DNA from 4 places in the Rhizobium sp. P1_E1 genome. Region 1 is predicted to be linked to each of the others. Evidence: predicted binding sites of a transcription regulator. Region 1 holds the regulator's gene; each other region holds the start of a gene.
The links. Region 1 encodes LexA, which represses DNA repair genes until DNA is damaged. Its sites were predicted from a motif close to TGTTCNNNNTGTGTTCNG; they were not measured.
Positions count from the first base shown of each region.

Region 1 (4,813 bases):
CGAGGATGGCGTTGGCGCCGAGGCGCGACTTGTTCGGCGTGCCGTCCAGCTCGATCATGATATTGTCGATCTGGATCTGGTTTTCGGCGTCGATGCCACCGATCGCGTCGAAGATCTCGGTGTTGGCGGCTTCCACCGCCTTTTCGACACCCTTGCCGAGGTAGCGCTTGCCGCCATCGCGCAGTTCGACCGCCTCATGCGCGCCCGTCGAGGCGCCCGAGGGAACGGCCGCGCGGCCCATGCTGCCATCTTCGAGATAGACATCGACTTCGACGGTGGGGTTGCCACGGCTATCGAGAATCTCGCGGGCGATGATATCGGTGATTGCAGTCATGGGTTCTTCCTGCTCGGTGGGTGGTGATAAGTCGGTTCGAAACCTGTCTTAGTCGAAGGCGTGCAAATTACAATGCTGCAATTTCCAGCCTTCGAACCAGTGTTTGGATCTCGCCTAAAGCGCGTCGCGATCTTTCAGATTCGCTTGCCACGCTTTAGGTCTTTGGCTTTCCGCATGTCGTTGTCGCAAAACCGCTGCACACTTTTTCGCGACATGCCTATAGCACGATCATGTCAGGCTGTTGAACGTCAAGCCTTGGCGACCGCATCGAAGGCAAGCAGCTTTTCAAGCAGCCGCGGCATGTCCTTGAGATAGACCATGTTCGGGCCGTCCGAAGGTGCATTGTCGGGGTCCTGGTGGGTTTCGACGAAGACACCGGCAACACCGGCAGCCACTGCTGCGCGCGCCAGTGTTTCCACGAATTCCCGCTGACCGCCGGAGGAATCGCCCTGCCCGCCCGGCTGCGCAACGGAATGGGTGGCATCGAAGATAACGGGTGCGCCCATCGCCGCCATGATCGGCAGCGAGCGCATGTCGGAAACCAGCGTATTATAGCCGAATGAGGCGCCACGCTCGCACAGCAGCACGTTCGGATTGCCGCTGGCGTTGAGCTTCTTCAGGACGTTCTTCATATCCCAGGGAGCGAGGAACTGGCCCTTCTTGACATTGACGACGCGGCCGGTCTTGGCGGCGGCGATGAGAAGGTCGGTCTGGCGGCAAAGGAAGGCCGGGATCTGCAGGACGTCGACGACCTTTGCCACCTCCGCGCATTGCTCGGCGGTATGAACGTCGGTCAGGACAGGAAAGCCGAATTCCTTCTTGAGGTCGGCAAAGACCTCCATGCCCTTTTCGATCCCGATGCCGCGTTCAGCCGAAAGAGAGGTGCGGTTCGCCTTGTCGAAGGAGCTCTTGTAAACGAGGCCGATGCCGAGCTTTGCGCAAAGCTCTTTCAGCGTACCGGCAACCATGAAGGCGTGGTCGCGGCTCTCCATCTGGCAGGGACCGGCAATCAGCGACAGGCGGCCGGTATTGGAAAAGGTCACCTGGCCTTGGCCTTCGCCGATCTTGACTTCGGAATTCGTCTCAGTGCTCATCGTGTCTCCTCGAAGGCGAAGAGCGTGCCCTGCCCGGGCGCGGGCTTCACCAGAATGCGATTGTTCTTGCGCGTGTATGTCACCCCGTTAGCAGCCAAATGCGCTTCTGTCACGGCAAGATCGGCGACAATGAAGAGGATTGCCCGGCCACGCAGGCCGCGATCGGCGGATGATCCGGCGATCTCGAAATAGGCTTCTAGCCCTTCCGGCGTCATCAGGCTGATTTTCGCGTTCGAAGCAGCAACATTGACGCCAAAACCGGTTTTCTCGACTGCCGCCTGCGCCACGGCAAGGCCGACGAAGGCCCCGAAAGCAGCAGCATCAGGCGCGCAGAGCGCGATCTCGGCAATGCCGGTGACGCCATTGGCATGCGTCTCCAGCGCGCCGCGGTCGGCCGGCAGCGGATTGACGCGTTCGACGCTGAAAAGGAAGAGATCGGGCGCTCGCAGGTCACCGGCAAAAGCCAGCTTGAAGCCGGCGATGCTCTCGGAACCGTCCGGCATCGTCATCGGCCGGGTGAACTGCAGCATCTCGCCGGCGCTCGATCCGTTGCCGACGAAGTTCTGATGATCGATGCCGGCATCCTTACTGCCGAAAGCAAGCCCCGAAAGCCCCTCCTCGCCGCAGCGGAAGCGGAAGGCCCGGTTGCGGGCGGTGAAGACATTGCCTTGCCGCGCTGAGGCCTCGCTCTCCTCGACACTCGCAATCCCGAGCGGCTCCAGATAGGTCTTGTCGGCAAAAAAGACGCAGGCGTTTTCCGTTCCGAAGGGATGGCGTGCATCGGCGGCAACGGTGAAGCCGAGCTTGCCAAGCCTCTCGCGCGCCAGATCGATATTGACGACGGGCAGCACCACATGATCCAGCGGATGCGGCTTGGCGGAACGCTCGTTCATGATATCCCTCCTGGAAACGGCAAGAGATGTGCGATGGCGCGCCCCTCAATGCAACAGATGTGTCCCAATCCGGCGAATGAAAATAAAAATCTCAACGAGTTGGCGCCAAGTTTTACGGAAATTTAGCTACTTGCGGAACACATATGGAACATATAGTGTCTGTTCTGGATTTGTTTCAATCACGAGGTCACAACGTCGATGCTCACGCGCAAACAACAGGAGCTTCTCCTTTTCATTCATGAGCGCATGAAGGAATCCGGCGTTCCGCCATCTTTCGACGAAATGAAGGATGCCCTGGACCTCGCTTCCAAGTCCGGGATTCACCGGCTGATTACGGCGCTCGAGGAACGTGGCTTCATTCGCCGCCTACCGAACCGCGCCCGTGCGCTCGAGGTTATCAAGCTTCCGGAGGCCTACAGCCCCAGCATTCAGCCCCGGCGGGGCTTTTCGCCCAGCGTCATCGAGGGCAGCCTTGGCAAGCCGCAGCCGGTCGCCACTCCTGCTCCCGCAAAACCCGTCGCCGACAACGGCAACTCGGTCTCCGTGCCGGTCATGGGCCGTATCGCCGCCGGTGTTCCGATCTCGGCGATCCAGAACAACACCCACGACATCGTCGTTCCGGCCGACATGCTCGGTTCCGGTGAACATTATGCGCTCGAGGTCAAGGGCGATTCGATGATCGACGCCGGCATCTTCGACGGCGACACCGTGATTATTCGCAACGGCAGCACAGCAAGTCCTGGTGACATCGTCGTTGCTCTCGTCGACGACGAAGAAGCGACACTCAAACGCTTCCGCCGCAAAGGCGCCTCGATCGCGCTGGAGGCGGCCAACCCGGCTTACGAGACCCGGATTTTCGGGCCGGACCGCGTCAAGGTTCAGGGCAAGCTCGTCGGCCTCATTCGCCGCTATCACTGACATCAGGCAGTCTGGATTCGGCAAAACTGTTGCTGCGCCAGTCATAGGCGCGATGCCGCATCCATGGCCGCGACAATGCATCGAATGCGGTTGCGACCTCCAGGCCGGCGTCGGCGAAGCGCAACTCGACGGAACCGGTCCTGCGCAGCGTTTCGCCGGTGAAGAGCGTCGCCCCTGAGCGGCAGTTGTTGAAGCGCAGGCGGACCGACGTCACGACGATATCGGCCGCGTCGCATGCCGGACCGAGATAGGCGGCATTGTCGATGACAGCAACCACGTGACCATTGCCAAGCCTTGATGTGCACCAGGCCTTCTTGACGCAGGAAAAGCGGTTTGCTTCACCGGCCGCTGCAGCCGCCCGCATCGCCGACCTTGCTTCGTTCTGCTGATCGCGGGAAAGCCTGACACGGCGGTCTTCTCCCTCCGGCGGAATAACAGGACCATCCAGCATCTTCGGCGGGTGATGCGTCGGCAGGACCAGCGCTCTCTGCCACTGGTCGAAGATGAAATCCGGCGGTCTTTCACGGTTGGAAGCCATGGCCCCCGCCTCGACGATTGCGACGAGACCACCATCCTCCGAAATCGCCAGATCCGGCGGCCGGGGAACCGGCAGAAGCAAGAGGACGAGCGTCGAGACCGCGATGATCGATGTGCCGATATGGCGCAGCCGGGTGCGGAGCAGCGTCAGCAGCAGAAAGCCTGCGACGGCTATCGCGAAATACCAAGCGGGCAAGCGGCCGATGCCGATGTCGCCACCCCAGCCGGACACCGTCTTTGCGATCGCGATCACCAGATCGAGGCCGAATCCGACGACCTTCCAAGGCAAAACGTCCAGACCGAAAGGCATGAGCAGCATCGCCAGCAACCCGGCCGGCATGATGATGAAGGAGATGATCGGCATCGTCGCGAGGTTTGCCGGCAGGCCATAGGCAGTCAGGCGATGAAAATGCTCGATCGAAAACAGCGCGGTGGAAAAGCCGCCGATCAGCGAGGTCAGGAAGACGCCGCCGAAGAAACCCGCAACCGTAACGACGGGCCGAAACACCGGCAGCTTCAGGAAAGCGTTTTCGCGGACGCGCCGGTCCTTCCACAGCTGGTAGCCAGATACCAACGCCAATGTCGCGGCAAAGGACATCTGGAAGCTCGGACCCAAGACCTCGGACGGTGAAATGGCGAGAATGACGAGCGCCGAGAGAGCGACATTGCGCAGGCTGATCGACGGCCGGTCGAAGAAGACGGCAATCAACATGATCGCCATCATGATGAAGGCGCGTTCGGCCGAGACGGCAAAGCCGGAGATCAGGAAATAGGCCGTGACGGCGATGAGCGCGCCGGCAGCGGCGATCTTCTTGGTCGGATAGGCTTGGGCGACACCGGGAAAGAGGCTGAGCAGCATGCGGAAACCGACGAAGAAGATGCCGGCTGACAGCGCCATATTGAGGCCGGAGATAGCGATGATATGAGCCAGACCGGACTGGCGCAGCGCCTCCGTCGTCTCATTCGAGATGGCGCGCCGCTCGTCCGTCACCAGAGCAGCGGCAAAAGCGCCGGTGTCGCCGGGCAGGATCGACCTT
Region 1 is NZ_JBFUAY010000013.1:26,740-31,552, forward strand. It holds gene eno (phosphopyruvate hydratase) at 1-334, opposite strand, end outside; gene kdsA (3-deoxy-8-phosphooctulonate synthase) at 583-1,428, opposite strand; gene AC1D1Z_RS07770 (VOC family protein) at 1,425-2,321, opposite strand; gene lexA (transcriptional repressor LexA) at 2,520-3,239, shown strand; gene AC1D1Z_RS07780 (ComEC/Rec2 family competence protein) at 3,220-4,813, opposite strand, start outside.

Region 2 (4,813 bases), on a different contig from region 1:
GCCGCTCCCGCTCTCGTCAGCCTTTCGAGAGTCTCCTGCGGCGTTTCACCAGGATCGTTTTCCGGCGGATAATTGTGCTCCAGTTCCTTCAGCGAAAAGGTCAATTTGCCGAAAAGGGCCTGCGTATTGTCGATCGCACCAGGATAGTCCCGGAATATCCGGGCCATTTCACGTGAATCCTTGAGGTAACGCTCGGCATTCGGCGCCAGAAGGAATCCGGCTTGCGATATCTGTACATGCTCCCGAATCGCGATCACGATATCCGAAAGCGGCCGGCGTTCAGGATGATGGTAAAGCGGCTGGTTTGTTGCAACCAGCCGCACACGGTTTCGAGCGGCAAGCATGGCATGCACCGCAAAGACCTGCCTGTCTCGGCCATCATAGGCTGGCGCCAGCGCCATATAAAAAGCCTTGCGGAAGCGCCTGCGAAACCGTTCCAGATAATCTTCCAGCGTCGGCTGACCCGCCTGACGATCGACAAGGGTGCGATCGGGAACGAGAGCAAGCATCATCTCATCCCCCCATTCCATGAGTTCCGCTTCCGTCAGAATGCAGCATCCCTTGACCGCTTCTTCTTTCAGGTTGCCGGCGCTCAGAAGACGGCAAAGGTTCGCCCAGCCCCGCCGGTTACGGGGATAGGCGAGAATATCAGGCGTTCCGTCGGAAAAAACGAGACGAGCGCCCGGCTGAATCCGGATGGGATCGAGGATCTCCTCCTCTTTTCCTTCCTTCTTCGCTTGGGCTATAATTTCATCCCTGTTCTTATATCTCTCCTCAAGCTGCTCCGCCTGCGCATGCGCCCTGACCACACCGGCAACCGAATTCCGGTCCGCAATGCCGAGACCGCCGAGCCGTAGACGAGCAGCCTGCACGACCATCTCCTCGGGGCCAGAGGCGCCTTCAAGAAACGAGAAGTTCGTCCTTGTGCCAATCTCGAAGAATGCGCGCGCGATTGTCATGCGAACACGCCATGCATGAACCAGCGAGGATCAAGCGCCTGACCATAAAAGCCCCGCCGATAGATCCAGAAGCGATGTCCGGTCTCATCCTCGATGCGAAAATAGTCACGCGCCTCGGCGTCATCCCCATCGATCCACCACTCCATCGCAATCCGTTCCGGCCCTTCGCTTCTTGCCACCTGATGCTGCATGCGCCGCCAGCGAAAGATCTGCGGCGGACCATCGGGCACTTCGGCAAGTATGGTCTCGACGGGCTCCGGCGTTGCAAAGAGCCGCAGCGGGCGCTCTTCGCGGAAAGGAAGCTGGATGTCCTGCGCTGCCTTCCGCCTGGGAAGGCTCTCCATCACAGGAACCGTGATGACGGCGCGTTCCGGAACATGGCTCTCGCGGAGCTGGAAGCTTTGCAGGCAATCCGCACCAAGTCGGGCCGAGACCCGGTCGACGAAGGCCGAAAGCGAGATCTCTCCCTGCCGGTCGCCCTCGAAATCACCCTGCGCCTCGTTGAAGGGATCGTGCCGCAACACATTCAACCGCAGGATCTCGAAACCATAGCCGGCATCGAGATCGTCATAGACCGCCTGCAATCGCTCGGAAAAAAGCCCGGCAATGAATTTTGGTTCGCGAAGCGGCTGCGAAGCACCGACGGAGATGCGAAAGACCCTGCCGTCGACGCGGAACAGGACCAGTTCGAACACCCGTCCGCCAGCCCCCCGCGCCTCCAGCGACGGCTGCAGCGATAAGGCGACCTGCCTGGTGACGGCAAGGATCTGCTCTTCCGTCCCGATGGGCTCGATCAGACGGCTTTCGGCCGAGAGGCTGGCAACAGGACGCCGGGGCGAGACCGGCTCCTCTTCACGTCCCAGCGCCTGGTCGAGACGCAGAAGCAGTTCCGGGCCGAACCGGCGGGTCAGCGGCGCGCGCGGTGCATCGATGACGTCGCCGATATATTTCAGACCGAGCTTGTTCAGGGCAGCGACGGTTTGTCCCTCCAGCCGCAGGGCTGCGACCGGCAAGGACATCAGCACATGTTCCGTCTCTTCGTCCTCGATCACGCCGCCCTGCCCGAAGCGGGACGCGGCCCAGGAAAGGCCGGGCGACGATGAGACTGCGCCTCGCGCATCGAACCCCATATGGAAAAGCCGCGACAGCACATCCCGAAGAAGCGCCTTTTCACCGCCGAAGAGATGGGCGCAGCCGCTAATGTCGAGAAACAGGCCGTCCTTGCCGTCGAACGCCACCAGCGGCGTATAACGGTCGCACCAGTCGGCAATTGCCTCCAGCAACCGGCGGTCGGCCGCCGGATCTTCTTCCGCGACCTCGAGCATGGGGTACATGGCGCGCGCTTCGGCAACGCCCAGCTCCTTCCTCAACCCCAGCCTCTCGGCCAACTCGTCCAGTGCCGTCAGCCGCATGGCATTGTTGAGCTTGCCGGAACAGACGATAGGCGGCGTCTCAGGACGCCCTTTCGAACGCCAGGAGAGCCCCCATCGCTTGCGGGCGATGCGGTCCGTTGGCAGATGCGGGAAGCTGAGCGCCAGAATGCGCTGACTGTTCGCCTGGAGGACGAACGAGGTTTGGTTCGGCGATAGGGAGAAATTCGCGTTCATGGGGGTTCCACTCCAGAAGAAAGGAGAGCGGGGCCGGATTGCGGCTCTTCTCCAGCGTGAGACGGAAAATGGGATTGCCGATGCTGCCGGAAAGTTTCGATCCATCCGGCAACGGCCGCAGACCGGACGGGACTGGTTCGACATGCAGACGGAAGGCCGCACTGCTTGCCTCCTCCGCCCCGGCCTGGCGGACAAGAAAAAGCGGACGGCGGGCAGCATGCGCCCTGAGACTGAGCCTGCGGCTTTCGGTCAGGCCGAAATGGGCGGGATTGCCTCGCACTTCGAAAATGACGGCCGAGAAGGCAGCGCTTTCCACCGCCACCTCCGCCAGCCAGAGCGCCTCGTCCAGCTTGCGCGGCGCCGCATGGAGAAACCGCTCCGGGCTCAGCCCGAAATCCCGAAGCCCGGGGGCATAGGGACGACCGGCCTCCAGCGTGCCGACGGCATCGCCGATCCAGAGCAACGGCAGAAGCCTGCCGGCATCCGCTTCCCGTTTTTGCAGTCGCGCGGCAACAGCCATCGCCAGCCCGCTTGCAGCACCTGCATCGCGAGACAGAGCCGAGCGGAATTCGGTGATCGCATCGAGCGGCAAGCCGCCTTCCAGCGCCCCGTCGAGAAACTCCACCCCAAACGGCAGGGGCGGCAGAATGCGCTCCTGGCGGGTCTTGCGTCCTTCCRCCAGGGCTTCCTGCTCCGCTGCGGCAAGCGCCGGCGCGGGCCTTCCCTCCAGTCGGGCAATGGTTTCGCGGAGCGCAAAAAGCCGCTCGCGCGCCAGGGCGTGCTGCGCCATGGCGTTCTCCGATCCGTCTTGTTCCTGTTATGTTCTTATAGATTCCAGAGAGCTAATGAAGAGTCAACGGGCATTTTCTATGAATTTATTCCTGCCTTTGATTCCGCACTCGAAAATCGGCGCTAAAGGTTCTATATGGGCCCGCAAAGGAAGGAATATTCATGGCCCGCATAGACCAGAGCGATGATTGGCGGGACCGCCATGCGCCGACGATCAGCACCTTCGAGTCGCTGGCCATGGAGGCCTATAGCCATCTGCCGGATGAATTCCGCCAGCTGACGACCAACCTCACGATCGAGATCGAAGATTTCCCCGATGACGACGTTTTCGAGGACATGGCGCTGGAAACCCCTTTCGATCTGCTCGGCCTTTTCGAGGGCAGGGGCATTTCCGAACGTTTCACGCTGGAAACCGGCGAGATGCCGAACCGCATCCGCCTCTACCGCCGCCCCATTCTCGATTACTGGGCTGAGAACGACGAGACGCTCGGCGATATCATCACCCACGTCCTGATCCACGAGATCGGCCACCATTTCGGGCTGAGCGACGATGACATGGAGCGGATCGAGGCAAGCGCCGAGGAAGCCGCCGAGCGCTAGAGCGCCGCGCGTCCAAAGGACGCGCTAAGGACGCTCCATCACTTTCAATCACGCATAATCCTCCGAAAATCGATTACGATTTTCGGGGTTATGCGCTGAGCCTCACTGCTCGGAGAGCTTCATCTCAGGATGGTAATCCTTGCCTTCGACATGCTTGACGACGGCCTGACCACACTGCATCGCGCCGGTTGCGGCATTGAAGGCATAGGTCGGCGAGCCCTCCAGCGACCAGCCCTTGTTGAGGGCGGCAGTGACCTTGTGGCAGAAGGAAGCATCGTCGGGACCGGTCAGGAAGCGGTAGAGTTTCATCACATCGTCTTTCGTGCTGCAGCCTGGCGGGCTGCGATCAGGCGGGCTTTATGGACCAGACTTTCCGCCTGGACAAGATGCAACCGCTCGACCATCCGCCCGCCTGCGTTGATGACGTTCAGCCCGTCGGAGGCGGGATCGGCAAAGGCCGCGATGATCGCCTCCGCTTCTGCAATCGCTGCCGGATCCGGGCCGAAATGATGGTTGGCGGGCTCGATCTGCGCCGGATGGATCAGCATCTTGCCGGCAAAGCCCATCGCCCGGCCCTGCAGACATTCGGCATCAAAACCCTGTTCGTCCCTGAAATCGTTGAAGACGCTGTCGATCGCATCGAGCCCGTAGGCGCTGACCGCAAGGACGACCTGCATCAGCCACGGCACGAGATAGTTCCGCCCCGGCTGTGGCAGCACGCCGGTTTCCTTGCGCAGGTCGTTGAGCCCGACGACGAGGCAATCGAGCCGCGAGCCCGGCGTGCGCCCGGCTTCGGCGATAACAGCCGCATTCAGGATGCCGCGCGGCGTCTCGATCATCGCCCAGATACGCAGATCT
Region 2 is NZ_JBFUAY010000015.1:44,770-49,582, reverse strand. It holds gene AC1D1Z_RS08690 (error-prone DNA polymerase) at 1-959, opposite strand, end outside; gene AC1D1Z_RS08685 (Y-family DNA polymerase) at 956-2,401, opposite strand; gene AC1D1Z_RS08680 (ImuA family protein) at 2,412-3,356, opposite strand; gene AC1D1Z_RS08675 (metallopeptidase family protein) at 3,518-3,955, shown strand; gene AC1D1Z_RS08670 (DUF1737 domain-containing protein) at 4,058-4,264, opposite strand; gene AC1D1Z_RS08665 (HpcH/HpaI aldolase/citrate lyase family protein) at 4,264-4,813, opposite strand, start outside.
Region 2: the regulator LexA is predicted to act here: its motif matches at 3,376-3,393, upstream of AC1D1Z_RS08680 (ImuA family protein).

Region 3 (4,813 bases), on a different contig from region 1:
GAGACAGACAAGTCAGGCGACACGCTGGCGGCGCGGATTACAGAGGCGGGCCATAGGTTGGTCGACCGGGGGATCGTGCCTGATGATCGCGCGGAGATTGCCGCGCGGGTGAAGGCCTGGACTGACAGAGAAGACATAGACGTGGTCATCACCACCGGCGGCACCGGCTTTACCGGCCGCGACGTGACACCCGAGGCGCTGGAGCCTTTGTTTGAAAAGCGGATGGACGGTTTTTCCGCCATCTTCCACCGGATCTCCTACGAGAAGATCGGCACGGCGACGATCCAGTCGCGCGCCACGGCAGGTGTTGCCAACTCCACGTTCATCTTCGTGCTGCCGGGCTCGCCCGGTGCCTGCCGGGATGCCTGGGACGGCATTCTGAAAGGACAGCTCGACTACCGCAGCGCGCCGTGCAATTTCGTCGAGATCATGCCGCGTCTGGACGAACACCTGAAACGCGGCGCGACGAAGTAGGGCATGGTTGCCCCTGGCGAACCAGGGGCATTCACTATGTGGCCAGGCCCGGCAAGACGGGCATGGTGTCCCAGCTATCACCCGACAGCAGAACGCAGCTTATGCCGTGAACATCCGTGACGATGAGGGTCCAGGTGCCGCTTTCGGCGGCATAGACCTCAAGAATGGCGTTCTCGTTGATCAGTCCGACTGCCGTGAGCTTTTCGGCGAAGTTTTTGTCCAGGAAATTGACGATTTCGGGTCGGCCTGCGCAACTGCGCATCATCTGCGATGCTGCCGAATGCGGATGCGCGATCACCAATGTCGGCAATATGACGGCTATGAGGCCGTAGATCATACTGCGTACCATGACGCACCTCCTTTCGCCGGAAACCCGGCAGAAGAGGAGATTTTCGCTGACCTGTTCTGCCGATCACCGGCATTCCATGGCCATTCCGTTGCGAAGCGAGGCGCTTCGACGGCGCCATGTTCGAATTATAGCGCGAAATCCTATTGGGCGCCATCTTTTGCTCATGGAGAGGTTTGCGGCACTTACCGTGCAGCGCGGGCAACCCAGGACGGAATCAGTTCGCTCGCGAGTTTGCGCGGCTTCTGGCCCTTGACGAATTCGGTAAGCCGCATCCCGCTTTTGGCGATGGCGAGCGCCTGCTTCTTCGGCAGGAGAAAGCCGAGTTCCAGCGGCGGCACGGCACGGCCGACACGCTGGAAGAACGGGCGCCTGTAACCACGCGAGGCGGTGAAGCGCGCCGGCAGCTTGTTCAATGCGACATATTCGGCGATCTCATCGATCCAGCCGGCCTGAGGTCTCGCGCCTGGCTCGACGAAGAGCAGCCATTCGCCGCGGGCGGAGCGGACGATGTCCTTGATATCCCATTGCGAATGGAAGCGGCAACCGGCGGCGTCGGCCACCCGCGAGGTGCCGTCGCGCGAGCCGTGATCGAGCACGACCACATCGCTCACCAGCCCCTCCACCGCGCCTGCCACCAATACCGATAAGGTCTGCGCCAGCTCAGATTCCTGATCCTGACATTCGAGAACAACCGTCAACATTGACCATTTATAATGCGCCGCACAAATTTTTGCCAGCACCGTTTTCCTCATTTTGTTCTTGCATTGTTCTTGTTTTACAGATAGGAATTTAATCAGCAGAACGGGCGGAGGCGATGGCTTTCCGCCACGGGAGAATCCGATGAGAGAGCAGTCCCTGGCAGGGCAGGCCGCATTCGCGCCTGCCAATACGGCAGATATTGCCGATGCGATGATCGTTTCCTCCGGTCTGAGAGTCGAGGTCGATCGGCGGCGTGGACGTGGGGCGGGGCTGAACCCGACAGGTCGGTTCGAGGCGCTGCAGCGGGAGACCGTCGACGATGGCTGGCAGACGTGGGAAGAGCTGCCGCCCTTCAAGACAGAAGTGCAGGTCGAGAAGCCGCGCACGGCAATCACCKGCAACGAATCGCCGGACATTCCCTTCGACCGCTCGATCAATCCCTATCGCGGCTGCGAGCACGGCTGCATCTATTGTTTCGCCCGGCCGACACACGCCTATATGGGGCTTTCTGCAGGGCTCGATTTCGAGACGAAGCTCTTTGCCAAGCCCGATGCGGCAAAACTCCTGGAGCGGGAACTCGCCAAGCCCGGCTACAAGGTGCGAGTGATCGCGATCGGCACCAATACCGATCCCTATCAGCCGATCGAGAAGGAATGGCGGATCATGCGCGGTATTCTCGAGGTGTTGAACAAGGCGAACCATCCGGTATCGATCGTCACCAAGTCGGCGATGATCCTGCGTGATCTCGACATTCTGCAGGAGATGGCAGCTAAGAACCTGGTGCGCGTCGGCATCTCGGTGACCACGCTGGATCGCAAGCTTGCCCGGACGATGGAGCCGCGTGCCGCCACGCCGCCGCGGCGGCTGGAGACGATCCGCACCCTTGCCGAAGCAGGCGTGCAGACGGCTGTCATGGCCGCCCCGCTCATCCCGGCGCTGAACGACCACGAACTTGAGCGCATCCTCGAATCGGCAAAGGCTGCCGGCGCCGCAGAGGCGAGCTATGTCATCCTCAGGCTGCCGCTCGAGGTCAGCCCGCTGTTTCGCGACTGGTTGCTGCAGCATTACCCTGATCGTTACCGGCATGTGATGTCGCTGGTGCGCTCGATGCGCGGCGGCAAGGATTATGATGCCGAATTCGGCAAGCGCATGAAGGGCGCCGGCCCCTATGCCTGGCAGATCGCCCGGCGTTTTGAAATGGCAGCCCGACGTTTCGGCCTGACACGCCGCAGCGTGCCGCTGCGCGACGATCTGTTCGTGCCGCCCGATGGCAGCGGCGTGCAACTGTCGCTGCTCTAACCTTTTGTTTTTACGCAATTCCGGACGGAAAACCGCGCGGCACTTTTCCTGGAATTGCCTCTAACCTTTTACGCAATTCCGGACGGAAAACCGCGCGGCACTTTTCCTGGAATTGCTTCGAGCTTGCGCATCGGCTCTCGAGAAAACCGCCTGTTTTCGAGCCCGAGCGCAATTCCCGCGGATGGCCCTGACCGCCACCATCCGCCGGAGCGTCCCCGGCCGCCGCCCTGATCCGGGGACTTGCGGGCAATCGGGTTGGCGTGCGAGGTTCAGCCGCATGAAACCTCGCACGTCACCCGATTCTCCCCTGCTTTTCGACACGGTTCCGCTCGTGCCGGATTTCCGGCTGGAACTCAAAGCCCGCAAGGCCGGCCACTGGCCGGTTGCCGGTGCCGACGAGGCAGGCCGCGGGCCGCTGGCGGGACCGGTCGTTGCTGCTGCGGTCATCCTTGATCCCCGGCGCATCCCTGAGGGTCTGAACGATTCCAAGCAGCTTTCGGCGCAACGGCGCGAGGAACTGTTCGTACAGATCCTGGCGACGGCGACCGTCTCCATCGCCTCCTCCAGCTCGACGCGCATCGACGAGACGGATATCCGCAAGGCAAGCCTCGACGCCATGCGCCGGGCCATCTGCAGCCTCGCCATTCCGGCAAGCTACGTGCTGACCGACGGGCTGGATGTGCCGCCCGGCCTTGATTGCCCCGGGCAGGCCGTGGTCAAGGGTGATGCCCGCTCGGTCTCGATCGCCGCCGCCTCGATCGTCGCCAAGGTGACGCGCGACCGGATGATGGCACGAGCGCATAATGTATTTCCGGATTACGGTTTTGCCGCGCATGTTGGCTACGGCACGGCGCAGCACCGCGCCGGCATCGAGAGGCACGGCCCCTGTTCCCTGCACCGGATGAGCTTCAGGCCGTTGCGAAAGGTCGAGGACGGTCCTGAGACGGACGAGCTGCTTTCCGAATAGGCCATTCAAAAAAAGCCAAGCAGAGGAAAAAACCGCTCAAACGAAAAGGCCGGGACATGCCCGGCCTTTCCTCTCAATCTTTTTCGAAGCGCTCAGTTGAGCCGCGTCTTGACCTGGCCGACGGCATTGCCGAAGAGCTCGGACTGAACCTTGGCATCGGCCTGCTTGGCAAGCACGGTTTCTGCGGCGGCGATCGCCAGATCGACAGCAGCGGAACGTACCGCCTTCATCGCTTCGGCCTCGGCCTGCTTGATCTTCTGCTCGGAGAGCGCCGTGCGATTGGTGACGAATTCTTCCGTCTTCTTCTTCGCTTCAGCAGTCAGCATTTGGGCTTCGCGCTCGGCGGCGGCAACGATATGGGCCGCCTCGGCTTCCGCTTCCTTGCGCTTGCGCTGGTATTCGGCGAGCAGGTGCTGGGCCTCTTCGCGCAGACGCTTGGCTTCGGCCAATTCGTTGCGGATCTGGTCGGCGCGGTCGTCGAGCGACCGTGCCATCATACCCGGAACCTTCAGGTAAACGACCAGCGCCAGGAAGAGGACGAGGCCGACAAAGGCGAAGAAAGTCGCGTCAAAGGCAAATTCCATCGATCAAGCCTCCTTCTTGGCAGCCGCGACGGCGGCAGCGACATCGGCCTTGGCAACGGTGCCGCCGATCAACTGATCGACAACGGCAGCCGCCGTTTCCTCGGCAATGGTGCCGACGTCGGCGAAGGCCTTGGCCTTGATCTCGCCGATGCGGAGCTCGGCAGCCTTGATCTTTTCCGACAGGCTCGCCTCGACAGCGCGACGATCCTCTTCGGCCTTGGCCTTGGCGGCGTCGCGGGCGGCGGCGCCGATCGCGTTGGATTTGGCGCGGGCAGCGGCCAGTTCACCTTCATAGGTCCGGACGGCGGCGTCGGCTTCCGCCTTCAGGCGGGCTGCCTCTTCCAGATCCTGGGAAATACGCGTGTGACGCTGATCAAGGATGGCCCCGATGCGCGGCGCGATGACCTTTTGCATGAGCAAATAGAAGACGCCGAACGTGAT
Region 3 is NZ_JBFUAY010000009.1:49,307-54,119, forward strand. It holds gene moaB (molybdenum cofactor biosynthesis protein B) at 1-474, shown strand, start outside; gene AC1D1Z_RS05990 (hypothetical protein) at 509-823, opposite strand; gene AC1D1Z_RS05995 (glycosyltransferase family 2 protein) at 1,006-1,524, opposite strand; gene AC1D1Z_RS06000 (PA0069 family radical SAM protein) at 1,664-2,821, shown strand; gene AC1D1Z_RS06005 (ribonuclease HII) at 3,099-3,788, shown strand; gene AC1D1Z_RS06010 (F0F1 ATP synthase subunit B) at 3,881-4,372, opposite strand; gene AC1D1Z_RS06015 (F0F1 ATP synthase subunit B) at 4,376-4,813, opposite strand, start outside.
Region 3: the regulator LexA is predicted to act here: its motif matches at 1,578-1,595, upstream of AC1D1Z_RS06000 (PA0069 family radical SAM protein).

Region 4 (4,813 bases), on a different contig from region 1:
GCGCATCAAGTCCTACAAGATCTCCGGGCTCTTCGAGATCGGCATGTCGGAATATGACTCCTCGATCATCTTCATGCCGCTCGAGGAAGCGCAGCTCTTTTTCAATGCAGAGGGACTGGTGCAGTCGATCGAGCTCTTCGTCGACAACCCCGACGATATCGACAATCTAAGGCCCAAGGTGGAGGAGGCAGCCGGCCGCCAGATCGCCATCACCGACTGGCGCCAGCGCAACCAGACCTTCTTCTCGGCGCTGCAGGTCGAGCGCAACGTCATGTTCATGATCCTGACGCTGATCGTGCTCGTGGCGGCGCTGAACATCATCTCCGGCCTCATCATGCTGGTGAAGGACAAGGGCAGCGATATCGCCATCCTGCGCACCATGGGCGCCAGCGCCGGTGCGATCATGCGCATCTTCTTCATGACTGGGGCGGCGATCGGCATCGTCGGTACCATTGCCGGCGTTCTGCTCGGCGTCCTCGTCTGCGTCAACATCGAATCCATCCGCCAGTTCTTCTCCTGGATCTCAGGCACCGTGCTCTTCAATCCGCAGGTCTATTTCCTCAGCCAGCTGCCGGCCGAGATGGATCTCAGCGAAACGATCTCGATCGTCGTCATGGCGCTGACGCTCTCCTTCATCGCGACCATTTTCCCGGCCTGGCGTGCCTCCAGGCTCGATCCGGTGCAGGCCCTGCGCTACGAATAAGGAATGCCGCCTTCATGAATCGCAACGTCGTTCTCAAGCTTACCGGCGTCGAGCGCCAATACGGGCAGGGCCATACGCTGCTCCCGATCCTGAAGGGCGCGGATTTTTCGATGTCGAAGGGCGAGATCGTCGCTCTTGTCGCGCCCTCCGGCACCGGCAAATCGACGCTGCTGCATATCGCCGGCCTGCTGGAGCATCCGGACGGCGGTGAAGTCAACATCAACGGCCATGCCTGTGACGGCCTTAGCGACGAGAAACGCACCGCGATCCGCCGCAGCGAAATCGGCTTCGTCTACCAGTTCCACCACCTGCTGCCGGAATTCTCGGCGCTCGAAAATATCATGATGCCGCAACTGATCGCCGGGCTGTCCTGGAAGGAAGCCGGAGAGCGGGCAGGCCAGCTTCTCGATTATATGCGCATCGGCCATCGTGGCTCGCATCGCCCGGGCGAGCTTTCCGGCGGCGAGCAGCAGCGCGTTGCGATTGCCCGTGCCGTCGCCAATGCGCCGACTCTTCTTCTTGCCGACGAGCCGACCGGCAATCTCGATCCCGAAACGGCAAGCTACGTCTTCGATGCGCTGGAAGCTTTGGTGCGCCAGTCCGGCCTTGCTGCCCTCATCGCCACCCATAATCACGAGCTCGCCCGCCGCATGGATCGCCGCGTGACGATCTCCGACGGCAAGATCGTCGATTTCTGATGCATGTCGCCCAAAAGCCTGCAGTGGTTTTGGGATAACGACATGCATAAATCAGAGACTTAATGTGCATCGCATGAATCCAGATTGACGCGATGCGCTTTAAGGCTGTGATCAGGGCACGATCAGCCCGCCGCGATAATCAAGCGCATAGGCCTTCTGGCCGCCGACCATGATGCATTCGTGGCCGCTGAACCGCTCGCAGCCGCCTTCGTTGCGATCGAGATAGCGGCCGAACGGATGGTCGAATTCCATTCCGCCAAGAAATCGGCCCTCTCGATACATCGCCGAAAGTGCAGCCTTGATCACCGTCCCGGCTACTGTGCCGTCGATGAGCTTCGGCGCGATGACGCAGCCGAAATAATTCATCGCCCAGATGGGCTCGTCGGCAAGCCACACCACCTCCTGTCCGGCGAAATCGGTGCCGCCGAAATAGCTGTCGAGATAGCGCCAGTCGCCGCGTTCGTAACCGATATCGTGGGAGCTCGGCCGGCAGGGTACGCGCGCCACGCCGCCGCCGACATAGGTCGCAGCCTTCGCCTCCACGACGAATTCGTTCAGCATCGGATTATCAAACATCTCGTTCTCCTCGCAGTCCGATGCTGGCAAATATGCTGCGATGTGTAAAGAACAAAAGAGAAACGAAGGCTTGAAATAAACGGGGTCGTCTCGATGAGGCTGGCCACCTAGGCGCCATGACCGATCTGTGGCAGGCCAGAAGGGACAGCTGCCGCCCATATCATCAGGTACGGGCTCCCAGCGATTCGAAGGTGCGCATCCCGGCATTTTTCAAACACAAGAAAGAAGGAAAAGATTCCTGTTGACAACAGAACATACATGGAACAAAATGACAACATAACGAGTAAAGGAGAGCCCGATGACTGACATGATCCGTGATATCGCAGCATTCACCTCCATCGCAATGTTCGTTGCCAGCTTCTCGCTCATCGTCATGGCGCTCTAAAGTTTTCAGGGGACCGCATGGTCATCATGCGGTCCGGATGCGGGACTTCTTCTGGACATCATCGCCCTCTATGCCGACAATGCGTCCGATTCATTCGGGTGATTGGGAAGGCATGTCATGGCGGATACGGCAAAGGGTTCAACGGGTGAGGCGACCGGCGGCACGCCGGGCTTCATCCACCTGAGGGTCCATTCCGCCTATTCGCTCCTCGAGGGCGCACTGCCGCTGAAGAAGATTCTCTACAAGGCGACCGGCGACAGCCAGCCGGCAATTGCGATTACCGACACCAACAATCTGTTCGTCGCCCTCGAATTCTCCCAGAAGGCGATGGAGGATGGCCTGCAGCCGATCATCGGCTGCCAGGTCTCGATCGACATGGAAGACGGGTTGGAAACGGAAAAGCGCGGCGGCCAGCAGGCCCTGGTCAAGCTGCCGGCGATCGTTCTTCTCGCTGCGACGGATGCCGGTTACGAAAGGCTGGTCGATCTCGTCAGCCGCGCCTATCTCGGCGGCGAGAGCAATCAGGCCGTTCATATCAGTGCCTCCTGGCTGGAGGAGGCAGGCACGGAAGGGCTGATCGCATTGACCGGCGCCCTGACCGGGCCGGTCGACGTGGCGATCAAGGAAGGCCATCCCGCTCAGGCGGAAGCCCGGCTGCTGACGCTGAAGCGTCTCTTCGGCGACAGGCTCTATGTCGAGCTGCAGCGGCACGGCACTTACGACAAGCGGCACGAGCAGAAGATTGTCGGGCTCGCCTATGCCCACGACCTGCCGCTGGTTGCGACCAACGAGGCGTTCTTTCCGACACGCGACGACTACGACGCCCATGATGCGCTGATGGCGGTCGCGCACAACGCCATCGTCTCCGACGACAGCCGCTTCCGGCTGACGCCGGATCATTATCTGAAGAGCCGGGCCGAGATGGCCAAGCTCTTCGCCGACCTGCCGGAAGCGCTGGAAAATACGATCGAGATCGCGAGGCGCTGCTCCTTCGTGCTGAAGACGCGAAAGCCGATCCTGCCGCGCTTCACCGGTGCGACCGACGATGCCGAGGAGGCCGAGCGCGCCGAGGCGAGCGAGTTGCGCCGCCAGGCGGTCGAAGGGCTGGACATGCGGCTTTCGACGCTCGGCATGTCGCCGGGTTACGAGGAGAAGGATTATCGCGAGCGGCTGGAATTCGAGCTCAGCGTCATCGAGCGCATGCGTTTCCCCGGTTACTTTCTGATCGTTGCCGACTTCATCAAATGGGCCAAGCAGCATGACATTCCGGTCGGTCCCGGCCGCGGGTCGGGCGCCGGTTCGCTGGTCGCCTATGCATTGACGATCACCGACGTCGACCCGCTGCGTTTTTCGCTGCTGTTCGAGCGCTTCCTCAATCCGGAACGTGTCTCGATGCCCGATTTCGACATCGACTTCTGCCAGGATCGCCGCGAAGAGGTGATCCGCTACGTCCAGGCCAAGTATGGCCGCGAGCAGGTGGCGCAGATCATCACCTTCGGTTCGCTGCAGGCGCGCGCCGCCCTTCGCGACGTCGGCCGCGTGTTGGAAATGCCCTATGGCCAGGTCGACAAGATCTGCAAACTGGTGCCGAACAATCCCGCCAATCCGACGCCGCTGTCCAAGGCGATCGAGGAGGAGCCGAAGCTGCAGGAGGAGGCGGCGAAAGAACCTGTTGTCGCGCGGCTGCTCGACATCGCCCAGAAGATCGAGGGGCTTTATCGCCATGCCTCGACACATGCCGCCGGCATCGTCATCGGCGACCGGCCGCTTTCCAAGCTGGTGCCGATGTATCGCGATCCGCGCTCGGACATGCCGGTCACCCAGTTCAACATGAAATGGGTGGAGCAGGCGGGCCTCGTCAAGTTCGACTTCCTCGGCTTGAAGACGCTGACCGTACTGAAGGTCGCGGTCGATTTCGTCGCCAAGCTCGGGGTCAAGGTCGATCTCGCAGCCATTCCTCTAGACGACAAGAAGACCTACGAGATGCTGTCGCGCGGCGAGACGGTCGGCGTGTTCCAGGTGGAAAGTGCCGGCATGCGCAAGGCGCTGATCGGCATGAAGCCGGACTGCATCGAGGACATCATCGCGCTGGTGGCGCTCTATCGTCCCGGCCCGATGGAGAACATCCCAACCTACAATGCCCGCAAGCACGGCGACGAAGAGCTGGAATCGATCCATCCGATGATCGACCACCTGCTCAAGGAAACCCAGGGCGTCATCGTCTATCAGGAACAGGTGATGCAGATCGCCCAGGTGCTGTCCGGCTATTCGCTGGGCGAAGCCGACCTTCTGCGTCGCGCCATGGGTAAGAAGATCAAGGCCGAGATGGACCAGCAGCGCGAACGCTTCGTCGTTGGCGCCGTCAAGAATGGCGTATCGAAGCCGCAGGCCGACAATATCTTCGAACTGCTGGCGAAGTTCGCCAATTACGGCTTCAACAAGTCGCATGCC
Region 4 is NZ_JBFUAY010000012.1:37,096-41,908, reverse strand. It holds gene AC1D1Z_RS07355 (lipoprotein-releasing ABC transporter permease subunit) at 1-703, shown strand, start outside; gene AC1D1Z_RS07350 (ABC transporter ATP-binding protein) at 718-1,401, shown strand; gene AC1D1Z_RS07345 (DUF5680 domain-containing protein) at 1,513-1,977, opposite strand; gene dnaE (DNA polymerase III subunit alpha) at 2,480-4,813, shown strand, end outside.
Region 4: the regulator LexA is predicted to act here: its motif matches at 2,226-2,243, upstream of dnaE (DNA polymerase III subunit alpha).